DNA from 4 places in the Halobacillus sp. Marseille-Q1614 genome. Region 2 is predicted to be linked to each of the others. Evidence: predicted binding sites of a transcription regulator. Region 2 holds the regulator's gene; each other region holds the start of a gene.
What was found. Region 2 encodes LexA, which represses DNA repair genes until DNA is damaged. Its sites were predicted from a motif close to CGAACATATGTTCG; they were not measured.

Region 1: the regulator LexA is predicted to act here: its motif matches at 5,449-5,462, upstream of HUS26_RS05600 (DNA polymerase IV).
Region 3: the regulator LexA is predicted to act here: its motif matches at 5,635-5,648, upstream of HUS26_RS09970 (DNA repair exonuclease).
Region 4: the regulator LexA is predicted to act here: its motif matches at 4,385-4,398, upstream of uvrB (excinuclease ABC subunit UvrB).

What each region holds. Positions count from the first base shown of each region.
Region 1 covers NZ_CADDWH010000001.1:1,119,766-1,127,545, forward strand. The annotation lists gene HUS26_RS05580 (methylmalonyl-CoA mutase) at 1-1,457, shown strand, start outside; gene mce (methylmalonyl-CoA epimerase) at 1,473-2,288, shown strand; gene HUS26_RS05590 (acyl-CoA carboxylase subunit beta) at 2,293-3,840, shown strand; gene HUS26_RS05595 (M20/M25/M40 family metallo-hydrolase) at 3,914-5,038, shown strand; gene HUS26_RS05600 (DNA polymerase IV) at 5,482-6,726, shown strand; gene HUS26_RS05605 (S8 family peptidase) at 6,769-7,780, opposite strand, start outside.
Region 2 covers NZ_CADDWH010000001.1:1,333,807-1,341,586, forward strand. The annotation lists gene tkt (transketolase) at 1-1,205, opposite strand, end outside; gene HUS26_RS06725 (DUF896 domain-containing protein) at 1,387-1,620, opposite strand; gene HUS26_RS06730 (recombinase family protein) at 1,697-2,356, opposite strand; gene lexA (transcriptional repressor LexA) at 2,671-3,294, shown strand; partial or broken gene HUS26_RS19985 (transposase) at 3,433-3,782, shown strand; gene HUS26_RS06745 (TetR/AcrR family transcriptional regulator) at 4,106-4,714, shown strand; gene glnA (type I glutamate--ammonia ligase) at 4,770-6,101, opposite strand; gene HUS26_RS06755 (MerR family transcriptional regulator) at 6,123-6,527, opposite strand; gene HUS26_RS06760 (methionine gamma-lyase family protein) at 6,640-7,780, opposite strand, start outside.
Region 3 covers NZ_CADDWH010000001.1:1,967,426-1,975,205, forward strand. The annotation lists gene HUS26_RS09950 (peptidylprolyl isomerase) at 1-103, shown strand, start outside; gene HUS26_RS09955 (sporulation YhaL family protein) at 149-337, opposite strand; gene yhaM (3'-5' exoribonuclease YhaM) at 401-1,345, opposite strand; gene HUS26_RS09965 (AAA family ATPase) at 1,481-4,342, opposite strand; gene HUS26_RS09970 (DNA repair exonuclease) at 4,342-5,580, opposite strand; gene HUS26_RS09975 (ABC transporter permease) at 5,698-6,957, opposite strand; gene HUS26_RS09980 (ABC transporter ATP-binding protein) at 6,950-7,780, opposite strand, start outside.
Region 4 covers NZ_CADDWH010000001.1:496,965-504,744, forward strand. The annotation lists gene HUS26_RS02375 (DEAD/DEAH box helicase) at 1-2,247, opposite strand, end outside; gene HUS26_RS02380 (peptide chain release factor 3) at 2,615-4,198, shown strand; gene uvrB (excinuclease ABC subunit UvrB) at 4,468-6,447, shown strand; gene uvrA (excinuclease ABC subunit UvrA) at 6,455-7,780, shown strand, end outside.

The DNA.
Region 1 (7,780 bases), 210 kb from region 2:
GGGGAATCCAGCCGACGATGTACCGCAGCCGCTATTGGACAATGCGGCAGTACGCAGGGTTCGGCTCAGCAAAAGAAACGAACAAACGCTTTCGCTACTTATTGGAGCAGGGACAAACGGGATTATCTGTAGCTTTTGATTTACCGACTCAGATTGGATATGATTCCGATGATCCTATGGCAGAGGGGGAAGTCGGTAAAGTCGGAGTGGCCATTGATTCATTAGAAGATATGGAAACGCTTTTTAACCGGATTCCACTCGATCAAGTAAGTACATCGATGACAATCAATGCCCCAGCTTCCATTCTGCTTGCTATGTATATTGCTGTTGGTGAAAAACAAGGAGTAAAGCCGGAACAGTTAACGGGCACGATCCAAAACGATATCTTAAAAGAATATATCGCAAGAGGTACATATATTTATCCGCCAAAACCCTCGATGCGATTAATTACTGACATTTTTGCCTACTGTCAGCAAAACCTCCCTAAATTTAATACAATTAGTATTTCCGGATACCATATCCGTGAAGCAGGCTCAACAGCCGTCCAAGAAGTTGCTTTTACGATTGCCAACGGAATGGCTTATGTAGATGCTGCCATAGAGGCAGGTTTAGAGGTAGACCAGTTTGCACCACGTCTTGCCTTCTTCTTCAATGCGCACAATCAATTTTTTGAGGAAGCGGCTAAGTTTAGAGCGGCTCGCAGGATTTGGGCAAAAATAATGAAAGATCATTACAAAGCATCTAATCCAAAGAGTTGGAAAATGCGGTTCCATACCCAGACTGGAGGCAGTACACTGACCGCCCAGCAGCCTGATAACAATATTGTCAGAGTAACGATGCAGGCATTAGCGGCCGTTATGGGAGGGACACAGAGTCTTCATACGAATTCTAAAGACGAAGCTTTAGCGCTTCCGACAGAAGATTCAGCGCGAATCGCTTTAAGAACCCAGCAGATTATTGCACAGGAAAGCGGAGTGGCAGATACCGTTGACCCGCTCGGAGGCTCTTATTATGTGGAAGCACTTACGGATCAAATTGAGAAGGAAGCCGGACAATACTTAGAACGCATTCAAGAAATGGGAGGCGCTGTTCAAGCTGTTGAAGAAGGATATATGCAGCGCGAAATTCACCAGTCAGCCTATGATGCCCAGAAACGGATCGAGGCGAAAGAGGATATCGTGGTGGGCTTAAATGACTACAAGTTAGATGAAGAAATAAACCCAGACTTATTAAAAGTGGATGAACAGCTCGAGTTTGAGCAGGTCGAGCAGACGAAACAAATTAGGGACAACCGCCAGCAGGAAAAAGTAAATGAATGCTTGCAGGCTTTAAAACAGGCTTCAGCAGGTAGTGAAAATGTCATGCCATATATCGTGGAAGCTGTAAAAGCCTACGCCACCGTTGGCGAGATTGCCAATGTTTTTAGGAAAGAATTTGGCGAATATACGGGAATGTAGGAAGGTGGATGGGGAATGAAACAACCAATACGGGTATTGATAGCAAAACCAGGTCTAGACGGGCACGACCGGGGTGCTCTTATTATCGCTCAAGCGTTACGGGATCATGGTATGGAAGTGATTTATACGGGGCTCAGGCAGTCCCCTGTTCAAATTGCGAGGGCAGCTGTTCAGGAGGATGTCGACGTCGTCGGTCTTTCGTCGCTTTCCGGTGCACATAAATCACTATTTCCTAAAGTGGTCGAAGCTCTCGCTGTGGAGAATGCTTCTGATATTCCTGTGATTGGGGGAGGGGTGATTCCGGCGGAAGATATCCCTTTTCTTGAAGAGAGCGGTGTGCAGAAGATTTTCACAAGCGGTTCACCGACCGATGCAATTGCGGTCTATATTAAACAGTTAATGAATCATGAAGCACGGGAGGCACCTAAGAAAGTGTCCCATATCGGAATTGCTGTAGAAAGTATTGAAAGCGCTTTGCCTTTTTACCAGAACACGCTCGGCTTGCAATTAGAGTCTGTGGAAGAGGTGGAATCCGAGCAGGTAAGAGTAGCTTTTTTACGGATCGGAGAGAGCAGGTTTGAGCTCTTAGAACCGACCAGCGATGAATCTCCCGTTCGAAAATTTATCACTAAAAGAGGAGAAGGTATTCACCATATCGCTTTAGAGGTGGATGATATTGCTTCAAGACTCAAACAATATGAAGAAGAAGGGGTGTCCCTGATTCATAACGAACCGAAAAAAGGAGCACATGACAGCCAGGTAGCTTTCCTGCATCCAAAGGCAGCCGGAGGCGTCATGTTTGAGCTATGTCAACCAAATCAGGAGGATTAGTTGAATGGATATGTACGATAAGATAAACGAATTATATGATAAAAGAAGACAAGTTCAGCTCGGTGGTGGTGACGAGCGGATTGACAAGCAGCATGAGAAAGGCAAATGGACTGCCAGAGAGCGAATTGATTACTTAGTGGATGAAGGGTCATTTGTTGAATTAAATCCTTTTATTGAGCATCGCCATGACGATTTTGGCATGAATGGCAAAAAGGCTCCGGGTGAAGGAGTCGTCACTGGCTACGGCAAGGTGAACGGACGGTCTGTTTACTTATTTGCTCAGGACTTTACAGTGTTTGGCGGAGCGCTTGGAGAAATGCATGCGAAAAAAATTGCAGCCGTTATGGACTTAGCAGTGAAAAACGGCACTCCCTTTATCGGCTTAAACGATTCAGGCGGCGCCAGAATTCAAGAAGGTGTGTCCTCGTTAGACGGCTATGGACAGGTTTTTTACCGTAATTCCATTTATTCCGGCGTCATTCCGCAGATTAGTGTCATTATGGGCCCATGTGCCGGCGGTGCTGTTTATTCTCCAGCAATTACTGACTTCGTTATTATGGTGGAGAAAACTTCTCAAATGTTTATTACAGGTCCAAAGGTTATTGAAACCGTGACTGGTGAGAAAATAAGCTCAGAGGATCTAGGAGGAGCTCATATACACAATACCCTGAGCGGCAATGCCCACATTAAAGCAGAAGATGAAGCAGGTGCTCTTGATGCTGTCCGGAATCTGATTGAGTATCTCCCGGCAAACAGTAAGGAGAAGCCGCCGCTTGCAGAAACTAATGAGGATGATGATTATCTTCCGAATTTAGCCGACAAAATTCCATTTGACCCGGTCCGCCCTTATGATGTCAGGGAAGTAATCAATGAAGTGGCCGATGAAGAATCTTTCTTTGAGATTCACAAAGACTTCGCTAAAAATATTGTCGTCGGTTTTGCCCGGTTAAAAGGACAGACGATTGGTCTTGTAGCCAATCAGCCGAAATATATGGCAGGCGGCCTCGATATTAATTCAAGTGATAAAGCTGCACGTTTTATCCGCTTTTGTGACTCTTTTAACCTCCCGATCATTACCTTTGAAGACGTGACAGGGTTTTTCCCGGGGATTAAACAGGAGCATGGAGGCATCATTCGTCATGGGGCGAAAATTTTATACGCGTATTCTGAAGCAACGGTTCCAAAGCTGACTGTAATTACACGTAAAGCATATGGCGGTGCATATGTGGCTCTTAACAGTAAATCGATCGGGGCAGACCTTGTATATGCGTGGCCGAATGCTGAAATTGCTGTTATGGGCCCAGAAGGAGCTGCTAATATTATCTTTGCAAAAGAAATTTCAGAAAGCGATCATCCTGAAGAGACAAGACAAGCCAAGATTAATGAATACAGGGAAAGATTTGCAAATCCTTATGTGGCCGCAGGCCTTGGAATGATAGATGACGTTATTGATCCGCGTGAGACGAGAGTTAAACTGATCCAGGCTCTTGATATGCTGAAGAACAAACACGAGGAACGTCCCTATAAAAAACATGGAAACATTCCACTATAATTGACAGCTTACACAAGCTTAAGCTAACGTACTTAGTGGAGTGCATAGACAAAGAAAGGGGCACCGATACAAGGTGGAAATTAATAACGAACGCTTATTAGAAGAATTTTTAGAACTCGTTCAGATTGATTCTGAAACGAAAGATGAAGGTAACATAGCAAAAGTATTAACGAAGAAATTTGAAGACCTTGGTTTAGAGGTTATCGAAGATGATGCTAAATCAAAAACAGAACACGGAGCAGGAAACCTGATCTGCAGCCTTAAAGGAAATAAAGAAGGAATCGACACGATTTATTTTACTTCCCACATGGACACAGTAGTTCCAGGGAAGGGAATTAAGCCGTCAGTAAAAGATGGCTATGTTGTAACAGATGGAACGACAATCTTAGGTGCTGATGATAAGGCGGGGATTGCAGCTATTTTTGAAGCGATCCGAACGCTTAAAGAGCAAAACATCGAACACGGTGATCTGCAATTTGTTATTACAGTGGGCGAAGAGAGCGGACTTGTCGGTGCGAAAGCTCTCGATCAGGAGCACTTAAAAGCTAAATTCGGCTATGCGATTGACAGTGATGGACAAGTCGGAAATATCATTGTTGCTGCACCAACGCAGGCGAAAATAAAAGCGGTTGTTAAAGGCAAAACAGCACATGCCGGGGTAGCGCCTGAAAAAGGAATTTCAGCTATCACTCTGGCTTCTAAAGCGATCGCAAAGATGCCTTTAGGCCGCATTGATGATGAGACCACGGCAAATATCGGTCGTTTCGAAGGCGGGCAACAGACGAATATTGTCTGCGACTACGTCGAGATTATTGCTGAAGCTCGTTCTTTAGTTACGGAAAAAATGGAAGCCCAGGTGGAAAAAATGAAGAAGGCATTTACTGAAACCGCAGAGGAAATGGGCGGAGAAGTGGAACTGGATATTCAAGTAATGTACCCTGGTTTTAAGCATCAAGCCGGTGATCAGGTAGTAGAAATAGCGAGAGCAGCTGCAAAAAACATCGGACGAGAAAGCGAATTATTAACGAGCGGGGGAGGAAGCGATGCGAATATTATTGCAGGCTTTGGAATCCCGACGGTAAATCTTGCTGTGGGTTATGAAGAAATCCATACGACAAAAGAACGAATGCCGATTGAAGAATTGGAGAAAGCGGCAGAGCTTGTCACCTCCATTATCCAAGAGACAGCCAGACAGTAATAAAAAGGGTGTCCTAAAAAGCACCTTTATAATATGAAATCCCTCGAAGAAATAATAATTTCCGAGGGATTTTTCCTTTTCGGCTCTTCATAAAGATAGTTGCTGCGGTTAGTAACATGGAAGCAGCCATGGAAATCGGCGGAACTCCTGCTTAAAGCGGCCTGCAAAGACCCCGGAGCAGCGCGGGTAGCTCAATTAGGAAAGAGGATGTTCGATTAAGTTCGGCACGTCATGTGCAACACTGAGCGCCCCACATCATGCAGGGCCGCAGGAAAGTAAAACGGTGTTCGCTCTTGCGAATGGAAGAAATACTGTATGTAATGATGCTTTTACACTAGTTGAGTCAGGGGTGTAAAAGCCTCCCTGCTTTTTTATGAGCTTTCAGCTATTTGATTTTATGATATAATATAAGAACGAACGTTCGAAAAAAAGGAAGGATTTCCATGTCTAAATGGTACCCAAAGAATGGCCGTGTCATCTTTCACGTCGATATGAATAGTTTTTATGCCTCCGTAGAGATGGCGTATGATCCTTCATTAAAAGGGAAGCCGTTAGCGATCGCGGGGAATCCTGAGGAACGGCGGGGAATCGTTGTAACAAGCAGCTACGAGGCGAGAAAGTTTGGAGTGAAAACAACCATGCCTGTCGGTGAAGCCAGAAGGCTGTGCACGGATTTAATTGTGAGAAAGCCGAAGTTTGAAAGGTACAGGGCGGCCTCGAAGGAAATGTTTAAAATATTATCTGAGGTTACAGAGGTCATTCAGCCGGTATCCATCGATGAAGGGTACATGGATATCACAGACTGCCATGAAAAAGGGACACCTCCGGAACTCGCTCGATATATTCAACAGAAAATTAAAGATGAACTTGATCTCCCTTGCAGCATCGGAATTGCTCCTAACAAATTCCTGGCTAAAATGGCTTCGGATATGAAAAAACCGATGGGAATTACGATCTTAAGAAAAAGAGACCTGCCAACAAAATTATGGGTGCTGCCGATTGAAGAGATGTATGGAGTCGGCGAAAAAACAGCCGAAAAGCTAAGGAGACTCAAGATAAATACGATCGGGGATTTAGCACATCATCCAGTTTTTGAATTAAAACAGATTCTCGGCATTAATGGAGAACGCCTTCAAAACCGGGCCAATGGAGCAGATGACCGTCCGGTAGACCCGGAAGCCGTCCACGAATTTAAAAGTATCGGGACTTCCACAACGTTAGCGCAGGATACAACAGACGACTACGAGGTCCGCCAGGTCTTTCACCGGCTCTCATCAAAAGTAGAAGCCCGGATGAAGAATAAAAAAGTGTTTGCACGAAACATTCAGATCATGATTCGTTATCACGACAGAAAAACGGTGACGAGAAGCCGGCAGCTTTCCGATTATATCAGCCGTAAAGAAGACCTTTTTCAAATGGCCATGCAGTTATTTGATGAGCATTGGAATCAATCACCGGTCCGGCTTCTAGGGATAACCGCACAGGATCTAGCTGAGGAGGCTGAAGTCAGTCAGCAGCTGAATCTCTTTAATTATGAAGAACAAGCCAAAAAAGAAAAATTATATAAAGCTGTCGATACCCTTTCTGAAAAGTTCGGACCCCAAACGTTTAAAAAGCTCGAAAATAGGTCAGACAACCATGTGACGACAAGCTTTCAAAAAGATTTTCTCGATGATTACAGGAAATAATTAAACCGCCCGTTCGAATGAAAGGAACAGGCGGTTTTTGTATTAGCTGCGTTTGATGGCCGGGCGGATTTTATCTGATGAAACGGACTTATACGTTTGAGTGAAGGATTGAAAAAGTCTTTCAAACTGGTTTAATATGTCTAAAGCTAATAAACCGTTCCCTTCTGCAGATTTAGGATAGCCAAGCGGCACAGTGCGGCGTACCAGCTGGGCATATAATTCTGCTTCCGTAAGTCTTCGGTTAAACTGTTTTTCTGAAATATTTGCGACCAGGGCCAGAGCGCCTGATACATGAGGGGTCGCCATCGAAGTACCGGATAACTTGGCATATTTGCCCTCTAAGTACGTAGATAAAATGTTGACACCGGGAGCAACGACGTCAATTTCATCATTAGAGTTGCTAAAAGGAGCAATTTCCTTTTTAAAGTTAATCGCGCCGACCTGAATGACTTCATTGTAGGCACCAGGATACCCATGTTCATTCGTATCGTGACGGTCATCGCCTTCATTTCCTGCTGCACAGACAACAGAAATCTTTTCATCAACGGCTCTTTTTACAGCTTCATATAGTTCAGGAATATCTGTCGGGCCACCAAGTGACATGGAGATGGCGCGTACTTTTTCACCGTTTTTGCCTTCCCAGTCAATGGCATAATGGATACCGTCGATTATCCACTGATATTCACCGCTTCCATCCTCGCTCAGTACTTTAATAATTAGCAAGTCTGCCGATGGAGCTACACCGTAAACACCGTTATCCTGCACGGGAGAAGCGGCAACTGTTCCCGCGACATGGGTGCCATGTCCGTTATTATCTTCATAATTGTTTTCATCCCCGTTGTAATCGTCGGTAAAATTACGCCCGCCAACAATTCGGTCTTTGAGATCAGGGTGATCAGTCTGACAGCCTGTATCAATAATCGCGATGACGTTTCCTTTTCCTTGTTCGGCTTCTTCCCATGCATCAGGAGCTTGAATGAGGTGTACACCTTCTGGTACCTCTGTGGTAGACTCATAGATTTCGTCAATCTCATAAGGAATTAGTCTAATTTTA
Region 2 (7,780 bases):
TAATTCTTGCGGGAGAAGTCGTCTTCATCTTTTACAGCCGTTTTGTTGGATCCGGCAAGGTCTGCACTTCCGCCGAAGAAATAAGGAATCTTCTGTGATAGTGCATTAATCGCTTCACCTGAAGATGCTCGAGTTGCCAGTTTGTCTTCACCGACTGTGTATGCAGGAAGTTCTTTATCCCATCCTTCAGGAAGACGTCCGTCCATCGCTGCTTCAAGCTCACCGGCAAGCTCTGGGTAGGATTCTTTATATTGTTTAAACAGGTCGTTCCACTCCTGCTCCTTCTTCTCGCCATTAGCCTGAACTTTATCTTTAAAGTCCTGATATACTTCTTCAGGCACATGGAAAGGCTCGTCGTGGCCCCACTTATAGTATTCCTTCGCTGCAGTTGCCTCTTCTTCCCCTAGCGGAGCACCGTGAGAAGCTGATTTACCAGATTTATTCGGTGAACCATAACCGATGATCGTCTTCACTTCGATCATTGTCGGCTGGTCTGTATTCATTTTTGCCTGTTCAATCGCTTTAGCAATACTGTCTGTATCTGTTCCGTCTTCTACACGGATTACCTGCCAGCCATAAGCTTCATAACGCTTTTCAACGCTTTCGCTGAAGGAACGGTCAAGATCCCCGTCTAAAGAGATATCATTGGAGTCATAAAGAACAACGAGTTTTCCTAAGCCTAAGTGTCCGGCTAATGAAGCAGATTCCTGAGAAACACCTTCCATTAAGTCACCATCACCGCAGATTGCAAAAGTATAATGATCGACAACATTGTAATCATCACGATTGTATTTAGCCCCAAGGTGAGCTTCGGCCATAGCCATACCTGCAGCCATAGCAAGACCCTGACCTAAAGGTCCTGTCGTCGCTTCCACCCCATCCGTGTGACCGAATTCAGGGTGTCCAGGTGTTTTAGAATCCCACCGACGGAAATTCTTAAGATCTTCAATAGTTACCTTATATCCTGATAAGTGAAGCAGGCTGTATAGAAGCATAGAGCCGTGCCCCGCTGAAAGTACAAATCGGTCACGGTTAAACCAATTAGAGTTTTTCGGATTATGATTCATGAACTGTGTCCACAAAGTATAAGCCATAGGTGCGGCACCCATCGGCATCCCCGGGTGTCCAGAGTTTGCTTTTTCTACCGCATCAATGGTAAGAGTTCTAATCGTATTAATCGAAGTTTGTGCAAGGCTGTTTGCCATTTGTTTAGTTCCCCTTTCTGGTTTCGTATGTAACAAGTATTATCCTATAATGAAAAACCGCTTGTGACAAGCAATGTTACCGAAAACTCGCGAATTTATGCATTTTTCTAACAAAAATTCTCAAATCCACCAGGAAATAATAAAAATTCCGCACCTCATCAAGGTGCGGATGATTTAGGGTTTAGTGTTTCTTTTCTTTTTCCTGCATGTCTTTCAGTTTTTGAGGGGTTACATCTTTGCCGTTAGGGTCAACGATTTTCATCCCTTTTAACTGATTTTTAAAAGACTTTCGTACATTTTTTAAATATTCTTGACGAAGGTCCTGCTGTTCCTTTTTCTCAGCTTCGGTTAATCCCTTATCTTTTGATTTATGAGAAAGCTCGTTAATACGCTCCAGCTTTTCATTCGTAAGCATGCGCCATTCTCCTCCTTTATAGGATCAAATGAAAAAGACAAGAAGCTTTCTTCTTAAGCCTCTTGTCCTCCTTATTTTAACGGTTTTCTTTATCGTTTTCAAGCGAGATAAACTCTTGATACCTGCGGTGCACGGTGGCTTTTGAAACATTATACCCGAGCCCCCTCAAAGTGGCTGCTATTTCATGGAAAGTAAGCTTGTTTTTTTTAAGCCTGACTACTTCCTCGACCGGAAATTCCAGCCGCTCCCGTCCAGGCGATAAATGCTGGTTGGACAGGTTTTTCTCAGGAATATACCCTTGTTCAACCGCCCGCTTCATCCCGCGTTTAATTTTCATATTATGTATCTTCCGCTGATACTCTTCAACAATACCGACGATTTGTAAAACCATCGAATCAGACTCCGACATCTGCATTTCCCCATGATCCGTTAACGTAAATATTTTTATGTTAAGTTTATGAAGCTGATGAAACAAAGCTATTTTTGTATTTCCTCGCCCGAGCCTCGTTTCATCCTGAATCATGAGAATATCTGCTTCCTCTCTTGAAAAAGCTTCAAGCAAGCGGAATACTCCTTCTCTCTCAATGTCATATCCGCTCGCCTGTTCAGATATACACTCAATGACTTCTATAGAATACTTCTCAGCCAATGACTCAAGCTCCGCTTTCTGACGAGCCAACGAAGTCACCTGCTCTTCTTTTTCTGTGCTCACCCTGCAATATAGAATCGCCTTCACTTCTTCTCCCTGCCTTACTATATCTATTTATTTGATAAGCGTACTATACACTCGTCACCATAGAATAGTAAAGAAAAGCCAGGCTCGCAATAAATAATAGAATATAAGTGACATCCAGCATAGACATTTTATTAAACATAATACCAACCTCCGATTCGAACTTTTGTTCTTAGAAACATTTGTTCGCTTTTTATAACTTTATTATATACGAACGTTCGTTCTTGTCAATGGTTTTTTTCGAACGCTTGTTTGTATTTTTAAATCTATCATGATAGAATGTATGTAATTAAATCCTATGTTCGAGGTGTATAAATATGAATAAACTTTCTAAAAGGCAGCAGGAAATACTAGATTTCATTAAAGAACAAGTGTTACTTAAAGGTTATCCGCCTTCAGTAAGAGAGATCGGCCAGTCTGTCGGATTAGCATCAAGCTCTACTGTTCACGGGCACTTATCACGATTAGAGAAAAAAGGATTCATCCGCCGCGACCCGACGAAACCTAGAGCCATTGAAGTTATCGAGCTTGAAGAAGAGAATGCCATTCCTAAGAGCGAAGCAGCTTATGCTCCTGTTATTGGTAAAGTTACGGCAGGTTCGCCTATTACAGCGATCGAGAATATCGAAGAATATGTCCCGCTTCCTGACACACTGGCGGGTCCTGAGGACACTACATTTGTTCTTGTCGTTCAAGGAGAAAGTATGATTGAAGCCGGAATTTTAGATGGAGATATGGTAATTGTCAGACAGCAGACAACAGCTAACAATGGAGATATAGTTGTCGCAATGACAGAAGATGAAGAAGCAACGGTAAAGCGTTTCTTTAAAGAAAGTAATCATATCCGCCTACAGCCGGAGAATGCCACAATGGATCCCATTATCTTGAATGATGTGAGTATTTTAGGTAAAGTCGTAGGTTTATATCGGACGGTGCATTAAGTTTAAAAGATTCCCTTTCACTACTTGCAGAAGGGAATCTCAGGCTGTCGAGAAAGTTCTCGACAGCCCTATTTTTTTGGTCTTTTTCAAAAATTTGATCTCTTTATGCCCTGAAGATAGATTTCTTTGGAAAAGGTGATTCCTTTGTTCCAATTAAGAAATGATCGGCAGATTGAAATGGAAATGGTAACGTTAGAAGGGCTTGTGCCCGAAGACCAGATTGATCAATACATAGATTTCTCCTTTACCTAGAAAAAGTACGTCCGTTTTATTCAGAAGACAATGGTCGTCCATCTCTTGATCCTCTTGTGCTATTCAAAATGAGATTCATCGGTTATTTGTACGGCAGCAGTTCCGAGCGTGAGTTAAAAAGACAGATTCAGCCTATGTAGCTTATCGCTGGTTTTTTGGGGTTGAACTTAACTGATCGTAAGTCTCATCACTCCACCATTAGCCTGAACCGTCAAACACGATTTAAAGAAGCTGAATGGTATTACCTATTAGAATGAAGAATTTAAACGCAGGAGGTCGCCATACGCTTTCCCTTCAATTGAAAACCATGCTTTAAATTTGATATGCCGAAAGCCCAGGTTTTCATTTTTTATCAGCTTGTGATTTTGAGTATCCGCAATGCAATACCATAAATACAAAAAGAAGGCATTAGAGGAAAATAGAAAAGATCTGCGTACTCCATTTTTTAAGGGGTACATTTTTATTAAATTAACATGACTAGTGTCAATGACTATAGTCATTGACTTGAATTAATGACTTCAGTCATTTATAATTCAGCTAAGAAGGGCGGGTTATAACAATGAAAAACAAACTTTCCTCACGTCAGAAAAAAGCTCTCCATACTAGAAAATCTCTTGCGGAAAGTGCGGTTAAATTGTTTAAGGAAAAGGGATATGAAAATGTTAACGTCGAAGACATCACACAGCTTGCAAGGACTTCCAAGGGGTCTTTTTATACGTATTTCAAGTCAAAAGATGAGGTAATTTTAGATCACTACATGCAGATTGATGATGCTTACGAAAAAGCATTAACGGAGCAGCCCGACGGCCGGTCAAATGAAGAACAGCTTTTAACCGTCTTACAAGCAGGCTTATTATTTTCTGAGAATCTTGGACATGAATTCTTGTCTATTGTTCTTTCTAATCAGCTTACTGCAAATAACGAGGAATCGTTAATTATAGGTAAAGAAAGAAAACTATATCCAATAACCACTAACATTATTGAACAAGGAAAAACGAGCGGGGAATTCAGATTTTATGGACCTACCGAGGACTTTGTAGAAATGACACTACTATTTTATCGCGGGCTGGTTTTTGAATACTGCCTTATGAAGGATCCGGAAATCAAACTCACCCTCTATGCTGCAGAAAAAATAAGAACCTTTATACGAAAAATGCTGATCAGCTAGCTTTCGCCTTTTTAGAGGAATAAAAAACTGGATGCCTCGGCATCCAGTTTTTTTATTAATACTGCTGAATATATTGTTCGCGTTCCCATGGGTGAACTTGTGTACGGAACATGTCCCATTCGATTTCCTTCGCTTCTACAAAGTGTTCGAACAGGTGCTCACCTAGAGCTTGAACCATAATTTCGTCTTTTTGAAGTTCTTCTAATGCATCATAAAGAGTGGCTGGCAGGTCTTGTACACCGTGAGCCTCACGCTCTTTTTTATTCATCACATAAATGTTGCGGTCTACTGGAGATGGAGCTTCCAGTTTGTTCTCTACCCCGTCAAGTCCCGCTGCAAGCAGTACAGCCATCGCAAGGTACGGGTTAGCGGCAGGGTCAACACTGCGCACTTCGATACGTGTGCTTAGCCCGCGTGAAGTCGGCACACGTACAAGCGGGCTTCGATTCTGGCCGGACCAGGCAACATAACAAGGAGCCTCATAACCAGGAACCAGACGCTTGTAAGAGTTAATTGTAGGGTTCGTTACAGCTGTAAAGTTTGTTGCATGCTTGATGATTCCAGCCGTGAACTGGTAAGCTACCTCTGAAAGCTGCTCTTTTCCATTTTCGTCAAAGAAAGCATTCCCGTCTTCGTTAAATAAGGACATGTTTGCGTGCATTCCTGATCCGTTTACACCGAACAGCGGCTTAGGCATAAATGTCGCGTGAAGTCCGTGCTGACGGGCAATCGTCTTAACGGCAAGCTTAAATGTTTGAATATCATCACAGTGCTTGACCGCATCGGAATATTTAAAATCAATTTCGTGCTGCCCAGGAGCTACTTCGTGGTGGGAAGCTTCAATTTCAAAGCCCATTTCCTCAAGCTCAAGTACAATATCACGACGGCAGTTTTCACCTAAGTCTGTAGGTGCAAGGTCAAAGTATCCGCCTTTATCGTTAAGCTCCATAGACGGCTCGCCTTTTTCATCTAATTTAAACAGGAAAAATTCCGGCTCTGTCCCAATGTTGAATGCGGAGAAGCCAAGCTCTTCCATTTTCTTAAGGTTACGCTTTAAGTTATAACGAGGGCATCCTTCAAAAGGAGTTTTGTCTGGATTATAAATATCACAGATAAAACGGGCTACTTTCCCTTTTTCAGATGACCACGGGAATACAACGAATGTATCCAAGTCTGGTACTAAGTACATATCAGATTCTTCAATTCGAACAAATCCTTCAATGGAAGACCCGTCAAACATCATCATTCCGTCTAATGCCTTGTCTAACTGGCTTACTGGAATTTCTACGTTTTTAATAGTTCCCAGCATGTCAGTAAATTGAAGACGGATAAATTTTACGTTTTCTTCATCAATCTTTTTGAAAATTTCTTCTCTAGTTAATCCCATGTTACTCCTCCTAATTATGATCTAATGAAAGAACCTAGACATTTCTCCTTGTCTTAGACTCATCTTCCCTTGTCTTCCCGCAGTGAGTAATTCATGCTGCAGCATACGGCGAAGTTCGCGGTCTGTCAGTTCGTTATGAACTTCCTCCACGACTTCTTTATCGTATTCCTCATTCTTCGGCTGCTCAGTTATAGAAAGCACTTGCTTAATACCTGCCATATTTACACCTTTTTCGATAAGAGCTTTTATCTCAAGAAGGCGGTCAACATCATTAAAAGAAAACAGGCGGCGGTTGCCCTCCGATCTAGCTGGAGTGACAAGCTTGTGCTGTTCATAATATCTGATTTGCCGAGCAGAAAGATCAGTCAAGGATTGGACAATTCCCATAGGGAACAACGGCATGGAACGACGAATTTGATCACTCATCGACAGCCACCCCCAAAATGAAATTCTACTTTTATTATACGTGAGACCGTTTTAATGTCAACATATGTTACAAAACTTCACATCAAAATTTTCAAAAAATTATCCAGACTTCCTATTCTCTATCTTCCAGTGCCTTGTGCACCGCTTCTGTAACGGCAATTTTGACATGCGCATAGGTTAAGCCACCCTGGACAAAAGCCATATAAGGCGGTCTAATCGGGCCATCTGCTGTTAACTCGAGGCTTGCTCCCTGAACGAACGTACCCGCCGCCATAATGACGTCACTTTCATAGCCCGGCATCGGGCTTGGATATGGAGTTACATGAGAATTGATCGGTGATGAAGCCTGAATCGACTGACAGAATCTTATCATCTGTTCTTTCGTTTGAAAGCTGACGGACTGGATAAGATCTGTCCGTTTATCATTAAATTTAGGTGAGGTTTCAAAACCTAATTCATCAAGCAGTTTAGCTGTGAACACAGCTCCCTTTAACGCTTCCCCGACAACATGCGGAGCCAAAAAGATGCCTTGGTACATTTCCTGCAGCGTATTTAAGCTCGGCCCGGTTTCTTTTCCAAGACCAGGGGCTGTTAAACGGTAGCTGCACTGTTCAATAAGATCGCTCCTTCCGGCAATATAACCACCGACTCTAGCAATTCCTCCGCCCGGGTTTTTAATGAGTGATCCTGCAATCAGGTCAGCTCCGATTTCTACCGGTTCTTTTTCTTCTACAAATTCTCCGTAGCAATTGTCAACAAATATAACAACGTCTTCCCTTACCGATCGTATGTATGTGATGATATCTTCCAACTTATCAATCGTAAATGAAGGCCGGTCGGCATACCCTTTCGAACGCTGGATGGCGACAACTTTCGTTTGAGAATTTATCGCCTCCTCGGTCTTATTTAGGTCTATATCTCCTTGGGACAGGAGAGGAACCGACTGGTACCTGACTCCAAAATCACTAAGAGACCCAGTGTCTTTGCCGCCCGCAGTTCCTATTACTTCTTCAAGCGTATCATAAGGATCACCGGTAATGTATAAGAGCTCTTCCCCAGGGCGAAGCACTCCGAACAAAGCTGTTGTAATCGCGTGGGTGCCGGAAATTAGTTGCGGACGGACAATTGCATCTTCCGCTTTAAAAACCTTCGCATATAAAGCTTCGAGCGCATCTCGTCCATAATCGTCGTATCCGTACCCCGTCGTCGGGTTAAAATGCGAATCGGAAATTTTTAATTCCTGAAAAGCCTGC
Region 3 (7,780 bases), 630 kb from region 2:
ATTTAAGCAGCCTGAAGCTCCTGCCAATGAAGGCGGCGAAGGAAGCTCCGAAGAATCTGGTAATGAAGAAGGCAGTGAGGGCGAAGAAAGCAGCAATGAATAAGGATAATAAAAAAAGCAAGGTAGATTACTCGTCTACCTTGCTTTTTTAATACATTCGGACACGTTCACGTCTTTCCTTTTCTTCTTCCATCCTAGATATATAGACACGACCTTCCCGCTCAATAAACTGCTGTTCAATTTTCCGCTCGGCTTTCATGGCTCGAAAAGCCATATATCCACTAACAAAGATTAAAAGAATGCACATAAATACCCAAATCGGAAGACCAAAGATCATGGACTATATCCTCCCCTGTCGGTTCTATACAGCTAGTCTATGAGCGAACTTGTCTCCCTATGATTATTCTTCAAAACTTGGCTTATAAAAAGTTCTTTGATCCAGGGAGTAAATTCTTTCTGTAAATTCGCCGGGTCCCACTTTTTTTAACGCCCGATTTAATGTATTCATCTGAGCATCAATCATATCGATTTGATGTAAAAGCTCTGCTTCTCTTATTAAAGGCGGTTTAGGGCTTCCCCACTCGGCTTTTCCATGATGGCTTATAACCATATGCTGAAGGACAGTGACTTCTTCCCCTTCGATCTGCAGTTCTTTGGCCACGGTCTGGATCTCTTCGACCATTATAGGGATATGGCCGATCAGTTTCCCTTCCAGTGTATAGGAAGGTGAGGTACTTCCGGACAATTCTTTAATCTTACCGAGATCATGCAGAATGATGCCCGCATATAACAGATCCTTGTTAATCTCTGGATACATATTTTTAAGCTGCTGGGCGATATTTAACATAGAAAAGATATGATGGGCTAACCCTGATACGTAATTGTGGTGGTTTCTTACAGCCGCAGGGTAAGTAAAAAATTCTTCCTGATATTTTTTGACGAAGTGGCGTGTGATTCGCTGAAGGTTAGCGTTTTTCATTTCAAAAATAGCCTCAGTCACTCTTTCCATAAGGTCTTCTTTTTGAACTGGAGCCTTTTCGATAAAGTCCGAAACCTGCACGCCATCAGTAGATTGTACGGGGCGGATGCTATGGATTTTCAATTGGGGACGGTTCCTGAATTGACCGATTTCTCCATGTACTTTGACCAGTTCTCCCTGCTTAAACAGTTCCTCATCTTCCTGTGTAGCTTCCCATAACTTCGAATCAATTTCGCCTGTCGTATCTTTGAGCAAAAGGGTAAGAAAGGGTTTCCCATTACTTGCTACACTTTTGGCGGCTGTCTTTATGAGCAAAAAATAATCGAATACCTCCCCTACCTGATACTGTGCAATGCCTCTTTTCATTCGTTCTCCTCACCTTTCTTTAATCGCTTATTTCTATAAGGTAAAAAGACTGTCCTGGCTAAAGCCAGGGAGCAGTCAAAGATGTATTAATTTTTCAAACATTTTATCATTTTTCCACATATTTTGCGACTAGCCTTATGAGTTTAGCCATACAGACTGAGGCGATTCAAGCTGTTCGGGCAAATCACGCCGCCAAGTAAATAAAATAACCTGCTGCGTGTTTGCCAGCTCTTCGATTATTTCAAGCATTACATTCAACCTCGATTTATCAAAATGTACGAAAGCATCATCAACAATAAAAGGAACCTGCTGATGGCCGGAGAGAACCTTAGCTAGCGCCAGCCTTAAAGATATATAGAGCTGATCGGCAGTGCCGCGCGACAGTTCATTTGTTAAGTAATATTGTCCTGCTGCGTCTTTCACCCTAATTTTACCCGCATTCCTATCGAGGTTTATTGCAGTATACCTTCCCGCCGTTAATCGGGAAAAGTAAGCGGACGCCTCTTTTAGCACATTAGGTAAATAATTGTGTTGATAAGCTTCTTTCGTTTTCTTTAGAACTTCTAAGGCTACTTTATGTGCAGCCCAGCGTTTCGTTTCTTCCTGAAAAACCTCCCGCTCTGCAGCATATTGATGATTCAGTTCAGACAATCTTTCAGAGCTTTCAAGCTGCTGCAGCTGGTGTTCTGCATCAGCTCTCTCTTTTTGACAATCGCTTAATTTTTCTTTAAGCTCTTCGATTACTTTTTCCTGCTTGTCTGCTTCCATAAGAACGTCTGACTCTCGGATCGGAGCATCCCATACATTAAACAGGTGCTGCTCTTCTTCAGTCAGCATCAGTTGGACCTGCTGAACGACGGACTGCTTCTCCTGCCAATCTTTACTTTTAGATTGGTGGTGTTCCACTATTTTATAAAAATGCTCCGCATCCACCGCGCCGGCTTTATGGAGAAGGGAGTCCAGCTGATCATATAGAGGAGCTAATTCCTCCTCTAATTTTTCTTTCTGGGCAGTCAGCAGCATACTTTCCTTTTCCAGTCTCTTTAGCTCTTTCGTTTTTTGGACTTCCTGCTCATGGAAATCAGTCAATTTTGTGAACCTTTGTAAATGGCTTTGCTGACCATCTTCCCAATTACAGGCCCGGAAAAACCCATCAAGCCTTTCTTCTATTCCAGTAAGTTGCTTATAACAGGTATGCAGCTCTTCTTTTATCTTTTCAATGGACTGTTGTTTTCCTTTAAGCTGTCTGAGGAGGTGGTACAGCTTTTCCCAATGATCGATATGAAGCTTCGTAAGAAAAGGGTAATCTCTGTATTGCTCATCTATCGTATTGCCAAGCTGGTTCTGCCGGTCATCCAGCTGCTTTTGGCGCTCCTCGATCCGGACTTCCTCCTGTTGAACCGACTTCCAATTCTCCATTAGATACAGATATTCACCTTTTGTCTGTTCATACTTCTGAAGTTTCTCCCTCGCCTCGTTGTAAGCTTCCTTAGAAACAGGCTGACTGGCTGACTTTCCCTGCTCTTTGCTTTGAAGCTTCATGGACACAAGAACGGCCAAGCTTAATATTCCTCCTGACAACAGCCAAATCGTTTCCAATGTCAGAAACGTCAATAGCCAGCCTGTCAAAAAGATTAAGCCAGCGCCCGCATAAAAAAGTGTTGAACTTTTTTTAGAAGCTAAAGAAGAAGCAGCCGTCTGTGAATGAATGTAAAAGTCAATTAGTTCAGAATTCCTTTCTGCTTCTTTTTCACTGATGGACTCGTTTTTTAATTCCTCCAGCTGGCGTTTCGTCTGGGCTTTTTGTTGACTGAGGGTTCGTTCCTTTTCATGCCACTGCACTGTGTCTGCTTGGAGTTTACGAGTTTCTTCCCTTAAGCTTCGCCACTTCTCTTCTAAATAGAACGGGAACTCATAAGCAGCTAAGTCGAGTGAAATACCGGAGCCAGTGAGTTCTGTTTCAAGCTCTCCTTCTAACTGGTTGATTTGCTGCTCGAGCCTGTTTTTATTTTCGAGATTCCTTTCATATTCTGTCTTAAGTTTTAACAGTTCTTCTGCTTCATCGTAAGAATAGTCAGCCCGGCTTGAAGTGATATACTTCGCTTCCTCCCTATTTTCCTGAAGCTGAGCCGCTGCGGCATTTAGTCTGCTTTTAAGCGGCAGGATCGTTTCCTGAAGGTGGCGCATTTGATCATAAGCATCGTCCGGCAGCTGATTTTCCGGCTGACTAACGTTTTTAAGCTGATGGAAGCGTTGAATAACAGGCAGGGTTTTTTTCAGTTGGGATAATTGACTGGCATATCCTCTTTCCTTTTCAACCCGCTCATTTAATTCGTTGATCTCCTTATTTAAAGCCTCTGTTTTTTCAAGAGTTTGCTGGTAATTTCCTACTTCCTGCTCAGCTTGACGCCGCTGCTTCGTAAGCTGTTCAATCTTCTCGAGATGCTGATTCAATTTTGGGTTTCTTCCTTTTGGTTTAAACTGTGAATCTAACTCTTTTTCTAATGTTTTCGTCGTTTCATAAATCTGGTCAGAGCCCATGAGCCCGACATTTAATAAGACTTCGCCGAGTTCATCGCCAGTTAACCGCTGCAGCTGGAGCAGATCTTCCGCATTAAAGCTGTAAATCGACTGATAAACAGTTTTAGAGATTCCTCCGAGAAGTTCTTTCAAAAAAACTTCCCCATGCTGCTCGCCATTCTCCAGCCGGCAGATGGCTTCCCCGAGGTCCCGGTCATGAATTCTTTCTACTATAACCTCGCCATGCTTCTCTGTTTCTACGGTTATGTTTCCTCCAACAGAGCCGCCGGACTTTGGCTGGTAAAATTCTCTTTTTCTAGGCGGAAGGCCGAAAAGAATGAAAAGAAGATACTGCTGAATCGTTGATTTCCCCGCTTCATTATCGCCCATTATAACCGTCAGTGGAAACTCGTCTAAAGTCACCGAGTAATCTTTCCATTTACCAAATCCGTAAATATGCAACGATTTAATCCGCATCACTTCTTCTCTCCTTTTAACAGCTGCTGAAGGACCAATACCTTAGCGGCTTCCATAATTTCCTTTCTGTCACTTTCAGTCAGCGGATCAATTGCTTTAGAAGCACGTCTCTGCCTGTATAATGGCGATAAATAATCATGGAAACCATCCTCTCCCATTTCATCTAAATGCCGCAGAAACTCCCCGGCGAAATGCGGACTCTCCTTTAATTCCTGTTCGTCCCACGTCACCTTATCTTCCACGAGGACTTTATCGATCCAAATCCACGGCTGATCGAATTCCTCCTCTTCATTGAGGATGTCCACCCACTGGCCGACAAGTCCCTCTGACTGCCATTTGGTTAATTGCCCCTGCTCAGCTTTTAACGTCACTGTAAGTATGGCAGGGGCTTTTTTAGAAACCTGCTGTTTTGCCTTAATCAGAATTTCTTCAAGCTGCTCCGGATGCTGGATGGCTCCGCATTCCTGCACTGCTGATTCGTACGTAAAAGAATGCAAAGGAAGAAAACTTAATTTGAAATTTGTTCCTTCCGCTTCTACTAAATAACAGCCTTTTTCACCCGGCTCCTTAATCGATCGGCCTTGAATATTGCCGGGATAAACGATGTATGGGTTATCTGCAAGAAACTGGCGCTTATGAATGTGGCCAAGCGCCCAGTAGTCCATCAAAGCATTCTGAAGTTCATGGATTTTAAACGGAGCATAAGACTCATGTTCATCTGCTCCTTCTACACTTCCATGAAGGGTACCGATGTGAAAAGCAGGATTACCTGTCTTTTTATATTGAGAGGTTTTATTTTCAGTAACTGATTTCTCCACATAGCTGAATCCATAAAGGTTGGCAATATGCTCTTCCCCTCTGTAAAAGGGAAGCACCGTAACATCCTGTTCATCAAAAATATGAACATTGTCTGGAAAAGACAGCGGGTAGTGAGCCCCCTTCATATAATCATGGTTTCCATAGCTGATAAACACCTGAATGCCGTAATGCTTAAGCCTATTAAAGCCATCACGAAGCTGCACCTGGGCTTTTAAACTACGCGTTTCTTCATTAAATAGGTCACCAGCCACAACCAGAAAATCAACATGATGATTAATTGTCTGTTGTATTAAGCGGTCAAAGGCTTCAAATGTAGACGCACGCAATTTGGCAAGTAATTCTTTCGGCAAGTGGCTTTTACTTTTAAACGGACTGTCTAAGTGTAAGTCCGCACTATGTATAAATCGTAAGGATGACATCCTCTTCGTCCCCCTCCTGTTCTGCTTTACTTATAGTTTAGCAGAGAAAAAGAGCGAATGCACGTTCGATTAAAGACATTCAAAAAAGCGCCTCTCCTGTAGAGAAGCGCCTGTAGTTTATTTATCTTTTCCTGTCATCTGAATCGCTTTTTTTACATCTTTTAAGGAAGATGTTCTACCATACATAAGTACTCCGCCTTTATAAATTCTCGCACCAATAACAGCCAGTAAAACAATAGAAGCCACTAGAACTCCAACGGATAAAATCACTTCCCACACAGGGATATCCAGCATACCTATTCGTAAAAACATAAGCAGTGGAGAGAAAAATGGAATATAGGATGTAACAGTAATAAAAGTGGCATCTGGTTCATTGAGACCAAAAATGGCAATAAAGAACGCGATAATAATCATATAAGTCATCGGCGCCACCATTTGCTGTGCATCTTCTAAACGGCTGACGAGTGAGCCTAAAGTAGCCGCCAGAGTCGCATATAAGAAGTAGCCGAGGATGAAGAACAGCAGCCCGTAAGCGATTATATCCAACTTTACATTAGTAAGACCTACCGCATTTAAAAAGGAGCCCTCGCCCGAGTTCTGCTGAATGCCCAAGTAGCCTACACCAATAATTAATGAAAACTGCAGAAGGCCTAATAAAGCAATTCCGGTAATTTTTGCGAACATCTGCGCAATCGGAGAAACGCTTGAAATGAGAATTTCCATCACGCGGCTTGATTTCTCTGTCGCTACTTCTGTAACAATCATATTGCCGTAAAGCAATACCGATAAATAAAGTAAAAACAGCATGACATATACAACGCCCTGCGTCTGAGCCATTTCTTCAGCTGTGCTTCCTTCCTCACCTAAAGAAACCTCATTAAAAGCAGGCGGCGTTTGAAGAGCGGCTAATACGGCCGGATCTACTTCCGCTTCACTCGAGATCGCCCCCATTTTTACCTGTTGAAGTGACTGCTGAACAATCTCATTATCCATCGGCGGCAGACTTTCCACAGTATAGTAATTCGCCTCCGGAAGACCGCTCTCCCCTTCAATCAGCTCAAGGGCCGCAGTATCTCCCTCTCCTTCTTCTACTTCCTGCTTAATTTCATCAACAGGCTGATCTGCTACTTCAGCTGAGAAAGATTCACTAGCATTTAAACTTTCGACAAGACCGTCAGCCCATTCTTCATTCTCACTTAATACCATTATGCTCGTTTGATCGGATTCACCTTCCCCGCTATCGAAAGCTTCCATAATCGTCTGGATATTAGTGATTAGAAAAATAAGCGACAGCGTGACGATCGTCGTAATAATAAACGACTTCGTCTTCACGCGTGAAGCAAACGTGTGTCCTACCATAATTAGGAATTTATTCATACGAATCCCCCACCTTCTCAATAAAGATATCATTTAAAGAAGGTTCCTCCAGATCGAACGTGCGCACAAACCCCCGCCCATTTAGCGCCTCAAAGATCTTCTGGGAGACCTCTTCACTTTCTACTTGAACTTCACAGCCTTCACTGAACTCTTTAAATTTAGTCACGCCCGGAATATCCTTAACGAACTCTAAATCAAACTCAGCATTTAAGCGGACATTTTTCTTCCCAAATGAGCGCTTAATCTCTTTAAGACTTCCGTGAACGACCGGTTTTCCGTGATGCAGTATGCATAAATGCTCACACAGCTCTTCCACGTGTTCCATACGGTGGGAAGAAAAAACGATCGAAGTTCCTCCTTCCTTCAGCTCAACCACTGCTTTTTTCAGCATTTCAACATTTATTGGATCAAGTCCTGAGAACGGCTCGTCCAATATTAGAAGCTTCGGTTTATGCAGAACGGCAGAGATAAACTGAATTTTTTGCTGATTCCCTTTTGATAAGTCTTCTACCTTTTTTGTTTTATAATCAGGAACTTTAAATTTATCCAGCCAAATGTCCAGTTCTTTTAAGGCCTCACTCTTGCTCATCCCCCGAAGCTTCGCCAAATATACGAGCTGGTCCTGGACCTTCATCTTTGGATAAAGCCCGCGCTCTTCGGGAAGATAGCCGATTAAATGGCTCTGATCATAGCCAATATCCCCGTCCTGCCACGTAATCGTTCCAGCTGTTTCCTCAATCAGTCCAAGGATCATCCGGAAAGTTGTTGTTTTCCCGGCTCCGTTCGCCCCTAAAAAACCGAAAATCTGCTTTTCGGGAATTTC
Region 4 (7,780 bases), 840 kb from region 2:
TTCATTTTTAATTGCCTGGGCTTCGTCTAAAATCATCGCATGAAACACCCGTCCTGAATAGAATTCGGCATCCTGGCGAAGAAGAGGATAGGATGTAATTAAGATATCTACATCACTCAACTCAATCAGTTCACTGCGGGCGGCTGGGTCGCCAGTAATCACCTGGACAGTTAGTGAAGGAGCGAATTTTTCAATCTCCTTTTTCCAGTTGTAAACGAGCGAAGCAGGCGTCACAATCAGTACGGGCTGCTTCAGCCGTTGTGCTTCCTTTTCATAAAGAATAAAAGCAATGCTCTGCAGTGTCTTTCCAAGTCCCATATCATCCGCGAGAACACCACCAAGCCCGTAAGTTGCCAGTGTTTTTAACCAGCGGAAGCCTGTCAGCTGATAGGACCGGAGTTCAGCTTGTAAGTTATCCGGCGGATGAATGTTAAATGTTTCCGGGGATTTCAGTCTTTCAACAAGCTGAGTAAAACGCTCGTTTCGCTCAGTGTCTTTTAAGTCGAGAGTATCGTTCACCTGCAGACTTCTTACTTTAGCCACTTGAAGCTCAGAGTCTTTAATATCACTTGAAGATAATTCGAGCTCATCGGCCAGTGAGCGAAAGCGTCTGAATGATTCTGACGTCAGGGAAAGCAAAGATCCATTTGATAAACGATAGTAACGTTTCTTCTCGATAGCGGCTCTTAAAGCGTTCGTTATGTCATCGTCTGAAATTCCTTCAATTTCAAATCGGATATCAAGCCAGCTGCCTTCTGATTCAATATTCACCGAAGGGATCAGCTCATGAGTCTGATCTTCAATTAAAGAGCGTACAGAAGAAGATGTGTACACATGGGCCAGCTCATTTAACAGGGGAAGATACTTCGTTAAAAACTCATCTAGCGCTTCATCATCTTCGATATAAACTGTCTCTCCGTCAAATTTGAATTCGGCTAGTTCAATGATATGAATTATCGATTGTTCAGTCTGCCGATCCCGCTGAATGATTTGCGATTGACCGGGTGGGTAATGAAAAGGTCTGATCACATGGTCTCCGTAATGGAACTGAACATCTACCGTTAGAGTCCAATGATTAAAGTCCAAATAGATTTTCGTTTTTAATTCTTCCTGGACAATCTTTTCCCTTGCTTTTTCATCCAGCTGTACATCGGCAATAGATTCGAGCTCAGGAAGAACATAGGAAACGATTCCTTCCATATCCGTGTGACCTACTGTGTGATTTCCATTGGAGTTATAAGGGAGCAGCACATGAAGGGAGCGGATTACCTCTTCTTTTTCCGGGTCCAGTGTATAGAAAATGCCTCTTTTATATAGGAAGTGGTATTCTTTCATATATTCAAGTTCCTTCAACTGGTTCAGGCGCAGGTGGTACATGCCTCTTTCTTCAGAAATATAGAAATCAAACTTCGGCATTTCTTCGATTAACTGAAGCTGGCCCACAGGCTCTCCTCGTTCATAAACCTCACAAAACTGCTGGGATAATTCTCGTAAAAGCTCAGGAGCCATGGAAGGAGAGATCGTCAGCTGACGCTGCTCCCCCGTATTCCAGTGGCGGTCGTAAAACAGCTCCTGTTCATAGCTTTTATATAGTTTCTGGATAATCGCCGCATCACGAGCGTCCAGCAGGTGATCAGCTGGGTCAAACGTGAATTTTTTTGATATCCGATAAGGCTTATGCTGATGGATATGAGTTAACAGCTCACGGATGTCTTTAATGACATATGGATAATCTTCTCCAAGCTTTAACTCAACACTTAAACTTTTGCTTCCTAATATATTTTGCACGTGCAGATAATATTGAATGGCGAGAGGTTTTTTCTGACTCTCGCTGTACCTGCTTTCCTGTCGGTCGCGAAAAGTTTCGAATAACCTTGTAGCAAACACGCGGTCTACTTGATGATTATTCGGCTCTACAGACGGCTCTGTTTTTGAAGTGAGCTGCGGAGCTGCTTCCACGATTGCCTGCTCGCGGATCGCGCAAAGAACGGCCGCAATATGCTTACACTTATAGTAGGTTTCATAAGCAGGGCACTCGCAGCGGGCTTCTAAATCTTCATCTTCAAAAAAGAAAACACGTACTTCATAATCATGAGTACCTGTTACGACAGCGCGCCATGAACGAATTGCACTATTATGCGTAAGTCCGTAAACTTTGCCTTGTCTAAAGTACTGCTCGCCTCGTTTATAAAAAGCAGATCCGGTGATTTTGATAATATCTTTAGGTTGTAATAGGTATGACTGCATAGCTTGCATCCTAACTAGATTATTTTCTATAAGTATAACAGGTTAAAAGGTAAAATATCGCCTTGGGCAAACCGTCAAATTAAATACTGTCAGCTTTCGGATATAAGGGCGCAAATCAGGAAATACTGGCGAGTTTTCAATTATACTTGCTGAAGCCGCATTTTTACAGGCGAATTGCCTTTAGGAGATATCCACCCCTTATTGATTTTAGCTAACGGGTATGCTAACTTTCAAGATAGAGATTTACAAATTTTTTGAAGCCGCTTTTTAAGTGAGCGGCTTTTGTTATGGAGTGAAGAGGCCGATGTAAAACGTATATCCTGCCGAATAAGCAGCCGATTTAAATTAAAAAGTGGAGGATATGACGATGACGATAAAAGATGAAATGAAAAAACGGCGGACGTTTGCTATTATTTCCCACCCCGATGCGGGTAAAACGACAATGACAGAAAAAATGCTGTTGTTTGGTAATTTAATACGATCGGCCGGAACGGTAAAAGGGAAGAAATCAGGAAAATTTGCTACATCAGACTGGATGGAAATCGAGAAACAGCGTGGAATTTCCGTTACGTCGAGTGTAATGAATTTCGCTTATGAAGGCTATCAGGTAAATATTTTGGATACACCGGGGCACGAAGATTTTAGTGAAGATACGTACCGGACATTAACAGCTGTAGATAGTGTGGTCATGATTATTGATGGGACGAAAGGGATCGAAGCCCAGACGCTGAAACTGTTTAAAGTATGTAAAATGCGCGGAATTCCGATATTTACTTTTATAAATAAAATGGACCGTGAAGGCCGTGAGCCGCTGGACCTGCTTGAAGAAATCGAGTCGACACTCGACATCGAAACATATCCGATGACGTGGCCTGCTGGCATGGGGAAACGCTTCCTTGGTGTCTTCGACCGTCACAATGATCAGTTCGTTCAGTTTACAGGAAATGAAAGAGAGAATTATATTCCTTATGAAGAACTGGACCAGCACCCTGAGCTTATAAAAAATGCAACGTATCAGGAAGCTAAAGATGAAATGGAACTAGTCGATGAAGCAGGAGACGGCTTTGACCTCGACAAAGTGATGAAAGGCGATCAAACTCCTGTATTTTTCGGAAGCGCCTTGGCTCCTTTTGGTGTAGAGACCTTTTTCAATACGTTTATAAAATATGCGCCTCAGCCAGCACCCAGGCGTTCTACAGAAGGAATTGTCTCACCGGAAGATGAGGAATTCTCAGGCTTTATTTTCAAAATTCAAGCCAATATGAATCCACAGCACCGTGACCGAATCGCCTTTGTGCGGATTTGTTCAGGAAAATTTGAACGCGGCATGAACGTCACGCTGTCTCGTACAGGTAAGACATTTAAGCTTTCCCAGTCACAGCAGTTTGTTGCTTCCTCAAGAGGTACCGTAGAAGAAGGATATGCGGGAGATATTATCGGGATTTATGATCCGAATGTTTACCGAATTGGAGATACGATCCTGACAGGCAAGCAGAAATATGAATATGATGAGCTGCCGCAGTTCCCTCCAGAGCTTTTCAAAAAAGTTACGGCGAAAAACGTAATGAAAGCGAAACAGTTTAAAAAAGGACTTGAACAGCTTGTCCAGGAAGGTGCCATTCAGCTATTTAAGCATTATCACTTCGAGGATTATATCATTGGTGCGGTCGGCGAGCTTCAGTATGAAGTCTTTGAGTATCGTATGAAAAACGAATATAATGTAGAAGTAGAGCTCGTACCAATGGGTGAGCGGATTCCACGCTGGATCCCTGCCGATCAGGTGGATGAGTCCATGTTTGATGAACGTAATATGCTTGTTCTTGACCGTGAAGAAAACCCTGTTGTTCTATTTAAGAACGATTTCTCACTTCGCTGGTTTAAGGATAAACATGAAGATATAGAGTTAATTGATCTTTTTGAAGTAAACCAGTATGACCAGTCATTTGAATAAAGATTTAGAAAAGCCTAAGGATCCCTTAGGCTTTTAGTTTTTAATACAAGGAAAATAATCATAAAAAGTTGAGCGTACCTCTCTCAGCGTAAGGGGGCATGGAGATCGTTCGCTTTTCCCGCCTCTTTGTCCATTTTAAGCAAAGGACTTCTTCTACAACTATTTAACAAAGCAAAAACAAAAGAGCGAATGTTTGTTCGTTAGAGGTTAGAATGGTAAACTTATGTGGTAAACTATCTTTGAATGAGTCAGGATCGGAGGATTGTGTCATGAACAATCAATTTGAACTAGTTTCAGAATATTCCCCTCAAGGTGACCAGCCCCAGGCAATTAAGGAGCTGGTTGAAGGCATAAATAATGGCAGGAAACATCAGACGCTGCTCGGAGCAACAGGGACGGGTAAGACGTTTACGATGTCTAATGTGATTCAGCAGGTGAATAAGCCGACACTGATCATTGCCCATAACAAAACATTAGCGGGACAGCTATATAGTGAATTCAAGGAATTTTTCCCAAATAATGCTGTGGAATATTTTGTAAGCTTCTATGATTATTATCAGCCGGAAGCGTACGTACCCCAAACCGATACCTTCATTGAAAAAGATTCGAATATAAATGATGAAATAGATAAACTGCGGCACTCGGCGACAACCTCGTTATTTGAGAGAAATGATGTCATTATTGTAGCCAGTGTTTCTTGTATATACGGCTTAGGTTCTCCGGAAGAATACAGAAGTCAGGTGGTTTCTATCCGGCCGGGAATGGAGAAAGATCGTGATGAATTGCTGCGTTCATTAGTGGATATTCAGTATGCCCGAAACGATATTGATTTCCAGCGCGGTACGTTCCGCGTGCGCGGAGATTCTGTTGAAATTATTCCTGCTTCCAAGGAAGAACATGCGATTCGGGTTGAGTTTTTTGGTGATGAAATCGACCGTATCCGTGAAGTGGATGTTTTAACAGGAGAAGTCGTAGGTGAACGTGAACACGTAGCGATATTTCCCGCTTCCCACTTCGTAACGCGGGAGAACAAGCTGAAAAAAGCGATTAAAAATATTGAAGCAGAAATGCATGAGCGAGTTAAAGAATTAAAAGATCAAAATAAACTTCTGGAAGCACAGCGGTTAGAACAACGTACACGATATGATCTTGAAATGATGGAAGAGATGGGCTTCTGTTCAGGCATTGAGAATTATTCCAGACACCTCACCTTCCGTGAAAGAGGAGCCACTCCATATACACTGCTCGATTTCTTCCCCGAAGATTCATTAATAATGGTTGATGAATCACACGTTACACTTCCGCAGATTCGTGGAATGTACAACGGAGACCAGGCGAGGAAACAAGTGCTTGTCGACCATGGATTCCGTCTGCCGTCAGCTCTTGATAACCGTCCGTTACGATTTGAAGAGTTTGAAAAACATATCGACTTTATTACGTATGTTACTGCAACTCCTGGGCCATATGAACTCGAGCATACGCCGAAGATGACAGAGCAGATTATCCGTCCGACAGGGCTGCTTGATCCTGAAATAGAAATTCGTCCAATACATGGACAGATTGACGACTTGATCGGAGAAATAAATATTAGGAAAGATCGAAACGAGAGGGTACTCGTAACGACTTTAACGAAGAAAATGTCCGAGGACTTAACCGACTATTTAAAAGAAATTGGTTTGAAAGTCGCTTATCTTCACTCGGAAATCGACACGTTTGAGAGGATCGAGATTATCAGAGATTTACGTTTAGGAAAATATGATGTCCTCGTAGGAATTAACCTCTTAAGGGAAGGGCTCGATATTCCTGAAGTTTCGCTCGTAACGATCTTAGATGCAGATAAAGAAGGCTTTTTACGTTCAGACCGATCCTTGATTCAAACGATTGGACGGGCGGCACGTAACGAGAACGGACGTGTCATAATGTATGCAGATAAAATTACGAAATCAATGCAGTACGCGATCGACGAAACTTACCGCCGCCGTGAAAAACAAATTGCGTATAACGAAAAACACGGCATTACACCGAAGACGATTAAGAAAGAAATTCGTGACCTGATTTCAGTATCAAGTGTTGCTGAAGATGAAGAAGGCTACTTAGCAGATAAGAAGCCGTCTAAGATGACGAAGAAAGAACGTTTGGAATTAGTGGACAATTTAGAAACTGAAATGAAGCAGGCGGCCAAAGATCTGGACTTTGAAAAAGCGGCTGAACTGCGCGATGTTATTTTGGAACTAAAAGCGGAAGGATGAGGAGCTTATGGTCAGTAAGAATATCAGCATAAGAGGTGCTAGGGCTCACAATCTTAAAAATATAAATATCGATATCCCTAAAAATAAACTCGTAGTAATGACAGGGCTTTCCGGATCGGGGAAATCCTCTTTAGCCTTCGATACGATCTATGCGGAAGGTCAGAGGAGGTATGTAGAATCACTCAGTGCCTACGCGAGACAATTTCTCGGGCAGATGGATAAGCCGGATGTTGATTCCATTGAAGGCTTGTCACCGGCCATTTCCATTGATCAGAAGACGACAAGTAAAAACCCTCGGTCTACGGTAGGTACGGTAACGGAGATCTACGATTATCTTCGTCTCTTGTATGCCCGGGTTGGACGTCCAACATGTCCAAATCACGGCATTGAAATTTCTTCTCAGACTGTGCAGCAAATGGTGGATCAGCTAATGGAACACACTGAGCGTACCAAAATGCAAATTCTTGCTCCTGTTGTCTCCGGAAGAAAAGGAGAGCATGTAAAGGTATTTGAACAGCTCCAGAAAGAAGGTTATATACGCCTCAGAGTTGATGGTGAAATGCGTGAAATTTCCGAGGAAATAAAATTAGAAAAGAATAAGAAGCACTCAATTGAAGTGGTCGTCGACCGTATTGTTATAAAAGATGGAGTAGAAGGTCGTCTGTCAGATTCGATTGAGACCGCTTTAAGCTTAGGTGGCGGGCACCTTACCGTCGATGTTATCGATGGAGAAGAGCTCGTATTCAGTGAACATCACGCCTGCCCTATCTGTGGTTTTTCTGTAAGTGAGCTTGAACCACGCATGTTTTCTTTTAACAGTCCATACGGCGCATGCAGCCGCTGTGATGGCCTTGGGACACAGCTTGAAGTTGATTTAGACCTTGTCATTCCTGATTGGAATAAGTCGTTAAACGACCATGCGATTGCTGCTTGGGAACCTACCAGCTCCCAATACTATCCGCAGCTGCTTCAAAGCGTCGCCAAACATTATAAGATTGATTTGAGAAAGCCTGTTAAAAAACTGCCGAAGGATAAAATGGACAAAATTCTCTATGGAAGCGGCAATGAAAAAATCCATTTCCGTTATGAAAACGATTTTGGAAAAGTCCGTGAGAGCGAGATTTACTACGAAGGGGTCATCCCTAATATTTCAAGGCGTTACCGGGAGACGAGCTCTGATTATATTAGAGAACAGATGGAAAAATATATGGCACAAAAACCTTGTCCAAAGTGTAAAGGAAACCGTCTGAATGAAGAAGCGCTCGCTGTTCTTATCGGAGGTAAACATATCGGGGAGACGACCGAGTATTCTGTTGTCGAAGCTAAAAACTTT